DNA from 3 places in the Streptomyces venezuelae genome. Region 3 is predicted to be linked to each of the others. Evidence: riboswitches for the same ligand, from Rfam matches in the RefSeq annotation. Region 3 holds a riboswitch; each other region holds the start of a gene.
The links. Region 3 has a riboswitch for cyclic di-AMP ahead of DEJ47_RS01530 (C40 family peptidase). Riboswitches for the same ligand answer to the same signal wherever they lie in the genome.
Positions count from the first base shown of each region.

Region 1: another riboswitch for cyclic di-AMP. It lies ahead of DEJ47_RS28900 (M23 family metallopeptidase); the one in region 3 lies ahead of DEJ47_RS01530 (C40 family peptidase).
Region 2: another riboswitch for cyclic di-AMP. It lies ahead of DEJ47_RS23085 (C40 family peptidase); the one in region 3 lies ahead of DEJ47_RS01530 (C40 family peptidase).

Region 1 is NZ_CP029193.1:6,271,088-6,273,344, reverse strand. It holds gene DEJ47_RS28905 (GntR family transcriptional regulator) at 1-51, opposite strand, end outside; gene DEJ47_RS28900 (M23 family metallopeptidase) at 269-1,072, opposite strand; cyclic di-AMP (ydaO/yuaA leader) riboswitch at 1,085-1,247, opposite strand; gene DEJ47_RS28895 (M16 family metallopeptidase) at 1,442-2,257, opposite strand, start outside.
Region 2 is NZ_CP029193.1:4,953,586-4,955,842, forward strand. It holds gene DEJ47_RS23085 (C40 family peptidase) at 1-912, opposite strand, end outside; cyclic di-AMP (ydaO/yuaA leader) riboswitch at 919-1,075, opposite strand; gene pcrA (DNA helicase PcrA) at 1,363-2,257, shown strand, end outside.
Region 3 is NZ_CP029193.1:342,027-344,283, reverse strand. It holds gene DEJ47_RS37570 (DUF6328 family protein) at 1-288, opposite strand, end outside; gene DEJ47_RS01530 (C40 family peptidase) at 370-843, opposite strand; cyclic di-AMP (ydaO/yuaA leader) riboswitch at 847-1,023, opposite strand; gene DEJ47_RS01525 (hypothetical protein) at 1,383-1,691, opposite strand; gene DEJ47_RS01520 (ATP-dependent Clp protease proteolytic subunit) at 1,700-2,257, opposite strand, start outside.

The DNA.
Region 1 (2,257 bases), 5.9 Mb from region 3:
GACTATGTCGTCCCGAATGGCCGTGCATACAGAGTGCGCGGGAACGCGCATGACCGGACCTCCGCTTTTGATCCCCGCGCAACGCGGTCGACCGACGCTCGTTCCGTGACTCTATTGCAGGCACCGGAATTTCCGACGGCGGCCCTGAATTCATGGATATCTTTTGGCCAAGACCGCGGTGGCCCTGCACATGGCGGCCGTGAACGGCGAAAGCCCCGGCTCACGGGGAGCCGGGGCTTTCGGTGCGGTTCTGCGTGGGCCGCGTCGGTCAGACGTTGACGCCGTGCGAGCGCAGGTACGAGACCGGGTCGATGTCCGAGCCGTAGTCCGCGCCGGTGCGGGCCTCGAAGTGGAGGTGCGGGCCGCTGGAGTTGCCCGTGGAGCCGGAGAGGCCGATCTGCTGGCCCGGGGTGACCGTCTGGCCGACGGTGACGCTGAGGGACGACATGTGGCCGTACTGGGTGTACGTGCCGTCGTTCATCTTGATGACCACGTTGTTGCCGTAGGCACCGCCCCAGCCGGCCTCGACGACGGTGCCGGAGCCGACCGCGTGGACCGAGGTGCCGGAGGCGGCGTGGAAGTCGACCCCGGTGTGGCTGCCGGAGGACCACATGGCGCCGCCGGTCTGGTAGCCGGTGGAGACGTACGAGCCGGAGATCGGGGAGACGTAGGTGTTCAGGCGCTTGCGCTCGGCCTCGCGGGCGGCGCGCTCCTTCGCCTCGCGCTCCTTCTTGGCCTTCGCCTTGGCCTCGGCCTCGGCCTTGCGCTTCTCCTCGGCGGCCTTCTTCTTGGCCGCCTCTTCCGCCTTCTTGGCGGCCGCGGCGTCGTCGGCGGCCTGGCGCTGAGCGGCGGCCTGCGCGTCGATGCTCTCGGCGAGCGAGTCGCCGACGGATATCGCCTGGGTGAGACCGGTGTGCTCCACGGCCGCTTCGTCGGCGGCGGCGAGCGCGGGGCCGGCGAGGCCTCCGATGACACCGGTGGTGGTGAGCGCCGCGACACCCGCGACGTTCGCGGTGGTCCGCGTCATGCGGCTCGGACGACGGTGCTTCCCGGTGGCACGGGTGAACGCCATGTGGCGGGTGTTCCTTTCCTTCCCTCTCGCCTACCGGGTTAGCTGACGGGTTCGGAGCAGGAAGGTCTCCTACGAGTCCCTCGCCTCGCGGCAAGGTTCCCGATTCACCCCAGGGGACATGTGGGTCCCCGGCTCCCCTGGCTCGCGCCGTACGGGGACTCGGCGATGACTGCCCGGTGCCGCGGATGCGGCGTACTGCGCGACGGACAGCCGGGTCGACGCTAAGCGGATCGCCTTTCAATCGACAAACAGAACGCGACTTTTGTAGCGCACGCCACACGGCAGACAGGCAACCAGCATATGAATCCGGACATATGAGGACCCCGGCGGCCGAAACGGTCCACCGGGGTCCTGTCAGCTGTCCGCCGCTCAGCCGGTGACCACGCTGACTTCACCGATCCCGAGCGCCCTGACGGGCTCCTCGATCTGCGCGGCGTCCCCGACGAGGACCGTCACCAGACGGTCGACCGGGAAGGCGTTCACGACCGCCGCGGTGGCCTCCACGGTGCCCGTGGCGGCCAGCTGCCGGTACAGCTGCGCCTGGAAGTCGTCCGGCAGGTTCTGCTCGACCTGGTCGGCGAGCGTCGCCGCGACGGAGGCCGCCATCTCGTACTTGAGAGGGGCCACGCCCACCAGGTTCTGCACGGCCACGTCGCGCTCGGCGTCGGTGAGCCCCTCGGCGGCGAGGGTGCGCAGCACCTTCCAGAGGTCGTCCAGCGCCGGGCCCGTGTTCGGGGTGTCCACGGAGCCGCTGATGGCGAGCATCGCGGCGCCCGTCCCGTCCGGGGCGGAGCGCAGGACCTGGCTGAACGCCCGTACACCGTAGGTGTATCCCTTCTCCTCGCGCAGGACCCGGTCCAGGCGCGAGGTGAGGGTGCCGCCCAGGCAGTACGTGCCGAGGACCTGGGCCGGCCAGACGCGGTCGTGCCGGTCGGCGCCGACCCGGCCGATCAGCAGCTGCGTCTGGACCGCTCCGGGGCGGTCCACGATGACGATGCGGCCGCGGTCGTCGGCGGTCACCGGCGGCACCGGGCGCGGCTCTCCTGCGGAGCCGGTCCAGGCGCCCACGGTGTCCGCGAGGACGGCGTCCAGGTCGGTGCCCTCGAGGTCGCCGACGACGACGAGCGTGGCCGTGGCGGGGCGGACGAACTTCTCGTAGAAGGCGCGCACCGCCGCCGAGTCGAT
Region 2 (2,257 bases), 4.6 Mb from region 3:
GACGTACGGCTTGCCGATCTGGGCCTCCGCGAAGGCGATGACCTTCGCGGCCTTGGTGGCGTAGCCGCCGTCCGAGCTTCCGGAGCCCGAACCGGAATCGGAACCGGAACCTGAGCCGGTGCCGGAGTCCGAACCGGTGCCCTGGCCTCCCTCCCGCTCCTTCTCCCGCTGGGCCGCCTCCTCCGCCTTGCGCTTGCGCTCCGCCTCGGCGGCCTGCTCGCGCGCCAGCTTCTCCGCCTTGCGCTTGGCCTCCTGCTTCTTCTTCCGCTCGATCTCCGCGAGCCGCGCCTTCTCCTCGGCGGTCAGCTTCGAGAGGAGCTCGCGCGCGTCCCCCAGCTTCTTCTGGACGGTCTTCTTGCTCGTCCTGAGCTCGTCCCGGGAGTCGGTCAGCGTCTCCAGGCTCTTCGCGGCCTTCGTGCGCTGCTTCGTCGCCGACGCCTGCTCCGCCTGGTAGGCGTCGACCGCCTTCTTCTGGCGCGTGGTGAGCCGGTCCGCCAGGTGGTTCTGGTCGAAGTAACCCTGCGGGTCGTTCGCGAGCATCATCGTGGCCGTCTCGGAGACGGCGCCGGTGCGGTACTGCGCGGCGGCGAACGAGCCCAGCTCCTGGCGTGCGTCGTTCAGCTTGTCCGTGCGCCGCGCCACGTCGTCGAGGAGCCGGTCGACCTTCTTGCGCTGCTTCTCGGTGCGCTCCTTGGCCGAGTTGTACTTCTGGGTGGCGACCCCCGCCTGCTGGTAGAGCTCGTCGACCTTCTTCTGCACCTCTTCGAGGCTGGGCCTGGTGGGCGCCGAGGGCGCGGCCTGTGCGCTCTGCGACAGGAGGGCGACGGAGGTGAGGGCTGCCGTCGTGATGCCGATGGCGGGGGCCGTACGAATGCCGGCTGCCCGGTCCCGCGGCTTGCGGTGCGACGCCAAGGAGGCGACTCCTTCCGTAGACCGCCTACCGGGTTAGCTGTCGGGTTCGGGCGGATGGTTCGGAAGGCTGCCCTACGGTCCCGTACGAAGTACGGGACCGATTCACCCCAAGTTCTCGGTGGGTCCCCGGCTCCGAACACGTCGGACTCGGCGGAGGCCGCCCGTTCCCGGCGGGGTTCGCCGGTGGGGGGACGAGTGGCCCGCCGGGCACGCTAGCCAACTCGTGTGGTGCCTGTGAAGGTTGATGTTCGATATGCCCGATACATTTTCGTTATCTCTCGCGGGCGTGTGCGGCGCGCGGGCGGTCTTGTCGGAGTGTGATCGTCCGCGGGCAGGGCGTGACCCGGCCCGGCGTGTCCTGTGGCGTGGACCGGCGCGTCGTGTGACGTGGACCGGTCTGTCCGGAACCCGCAGCGGGTTGTCAGTGGGGCCGCCTAGACTCGGGAGGCGATGAGCAGCCTCTTTGATGACAGCTTCCTGGCGGACCTGCAGCCCTCCCGGGCCGCGGACGAAGCGCCCCCGCCGCCGCCCGAGGACAGCGCTCCGGAGCCCATTCCGGACGACCTGTTCGACGGGAAGTTCGACGCGCCCATGACCCGGGACACGCACTACCGCGACGGCGCCGCCCGCCCGGTCATCGACCCGGCGACGCTCCTCGACGGGCTGAACGAGAACCAGCGCGCGGCCGTCGTGCACGCGGGCTCCCCGCTGCTCATCGTCGCCGGTGCCGGATCCGGCAAGACCCGCGTGCTGACCCACCGCATCGCGTACCTGCTGGCCGAGCGCGGCGTGCACCCCGGCCAGATCCTCGCGATCACCTTCACGAACAAGGCCGCGGGCGAGATGAAGGAGCGCGTCGAGCAGCTCGTGGGTCCCCGGGCGAACGCCATGTGGGTGTCGACCTTCCACAGCGCCTGTGTCCGCATCCTCCGCCGTGAGTACAAGAAGCTGGGCTTCACGTCCTCCTTCTCGATCTACGACGCCGCCGACTCCAAGCGCCTCATGGCCCTGGTCTGCCGTGATCTGGACCTCGACCCGAAGAAGTTCCCGCCGAAGTCGTTCAGCGCCAAGATCTCGAACCTGAAGAACGAGCTGATCGACGAAGAGGACTTCGCAGGTCAGGCCGCTGATGGCTTCGAGAAGACCCTCGCCCAGGCCTATGCCATGTACCAGTCGCGCCTCCGCGAGGCGAACGCGCTGGACTTTGACGACCTGATCATGACGACGGTCCACCTGCTGCGTGCCTTCCCGGACGTCGCCGAGCACTACAGGCGCCGTTTCCGGCACGTGATGGTCGATGAGTACCAGGACACGAACCACGCGCAGTACGCGCTGGTGCGCGAGC
Region 3 (2,257 bases):
CTCGGCGAGCGCCGCCTCGACACGCGCCAGGGGGCGCCGCGCGAGCCGTGGCGGTACGCCCCAGAGCCCGACGCACATCGGCAGCGTCCCCGCGCCCACGAGGATGCCCTCGGCCCGACCCGACGTCACATCGACGACGAGCAGCACCGAACCGGCGAGCGTCAGGACCAGCACGCCCAGGCCGACCGCGGCGAGCCGGGACGAGACCCGCACGATGAGCGGCTTGGCCCGCTGCTGGAACAGCGACGGCGTCTCATTGCGGGCGGTACCGGCGCAGTCGTCGGACATCCCGTACGGGTATCCCCGCCGGCACCCTCCACGCACCGTTGCCTGGTGGTGTGTGGAGGGTGCCGGACCGGCGGCGGTGGGTCAGCGGACCCTGCCGTACCAGACGCTCTTGGACCAGATCTTCTCCAGACGCACCACGGTGCCCCTCTTGGGAGCGTGCCAGATGCGGTTGTTACCCGCGTAGATACCGACGTGGTAGACGTTCCGACCGGAGTGGAAGAACACCAGGTCGCCACGGGTCCGGCTGGACTTGGAGATGTGCTTGGTCTTGTTGTACTGCGCGGCGGCGGTGCGCGGGAGCTTCTTGCCCGTCTTCTTGAACGAGTAGAGCGTCAGCCCCGAGCAGTCGAACCGGTTGGGTCCCGCCGAGCCGTAGCCGTACGGGGAGCCCTTCTTGGACGCCGCGATCTTGAGCGCCTTCGTCCCGTGTGTGGCTGCCTCGGCCTCCGACGTGAGCCCGGGGGCCACGACGGTGCCGCCTACGACGGCGAGCGTGAGGACCGATGCGGCACCGGTCCTGGTGAGCAGCGACGGAACATGATTCAGCGCGGTCATGCGCAACCCTTCGTCAGCCGCCTGTGAAAGATGACCTGTCGGGTTCGGGCAGGCGAAGATGCCCGGCCGCGTGGTGCTCTGCGGCTTCACCCCAAGGGCGTCGTCCGGACTTCCCGGACGGGCCCGTCGTACCTGGGTCCTCCACTCCTGCCGTTGCACAGATGTCGACCGGTCATCCGGGTGGCGGCAGGACTCGGCGTCCGCCCGGACCGCCCCGCCGCTGTGGCGGGGGCTTGTCGTCGGAAGGGATCTTGACCCGAGATGGGTCGAAAAACCGAGCCGAAACGGCCTTTTGTGAGGCTCCTCACGACTGGCCTGTTCAGGTGGACACTGCCGAAATCGACCCCCGAGGACGTGGTCCGACGACCTCTCGACCAGCGGCGGAATGCGCAATTCCGCCGGTGCTGTACTCGCGGAACGCAACTTTCACCCCCGCGAGAAACGACGTATTCGTACGCCGTCCGTGGTAGCCCGACTGGTCCGTTTCGAAGTCGCCCCGGACGTCGACGTGTCGAAGGACACAGTTGGCCGACGGTGTCTCAGTCGCCGTTCCGGGGCGGCACGGTGACTCTTCCGGCCCGCCGCTCCCCGTCGAGGACGCGCAGTGCCTGAGCGAGCGTCGGCGCGTGCACTTCACTCTCGCCCCGCTGGTGCATCACGGCGAGCGCGTCGCGCAGGGCGCTCGCCCGGCCGACCAGGGCCTGGGCGGCGCGCAGCCCACCGTAGGTGTGCTCGACGCGGGACGGGTTGATCCGCCCGAGCAGGTCGACGACTTCGAGATAGCGGTCGATCAGCTCGGCCTCGGCCCGGGTCAGCGCGGGCAGCGGCGGGAGTTCGGGCGGCAGCATCGGCGGGGTCACCTCGGACCGCGGGCGGCGAGCGACGTCTTGCGGCTCGGAATGATCCGGTCCACGAGGCCGTACTCCAGGGCCGCGGGGGCATCGAGGATCTTGTCCCGCTCGATGTCCGCGGCGATCCGCTCCGCGCTCCGCCCCGTGTGACGGGCGAGCATCTCCTCCAACAGCCGCCGTGTGCGCAGGAGTTCGTCGGCCTGGATCGCCAGGTCCGTGGCCTGCCCTCTGATCGGCTCGGCCATGGCGGGCTGATGGATCAGGACGCGCGCGCCGGGCAGCGCGAACCGCTTGCCGGGCGTGCCTGCGGCGAGCAGGACGGCGGCGGCGGAAGCGGCCTGCCCCAGGCAGATCGTCTCCACGTCACAGCTGACGAACCGCATCGTGTCGTAGATCGCCGTCATCGCGCTGAACGAGCCGCCGGGGGAGTTGATGTACAGCGAGATGTCGCGGTCCGGCGCCTGGTACTCGAGGTGCATGAACTGTGCCATCACGTCGTTCGCCGAGGTGTCGTCGATGGGGGTGCCGAGGAAGACGATGCGCTCTTGGAGGAGCTTGGAGTA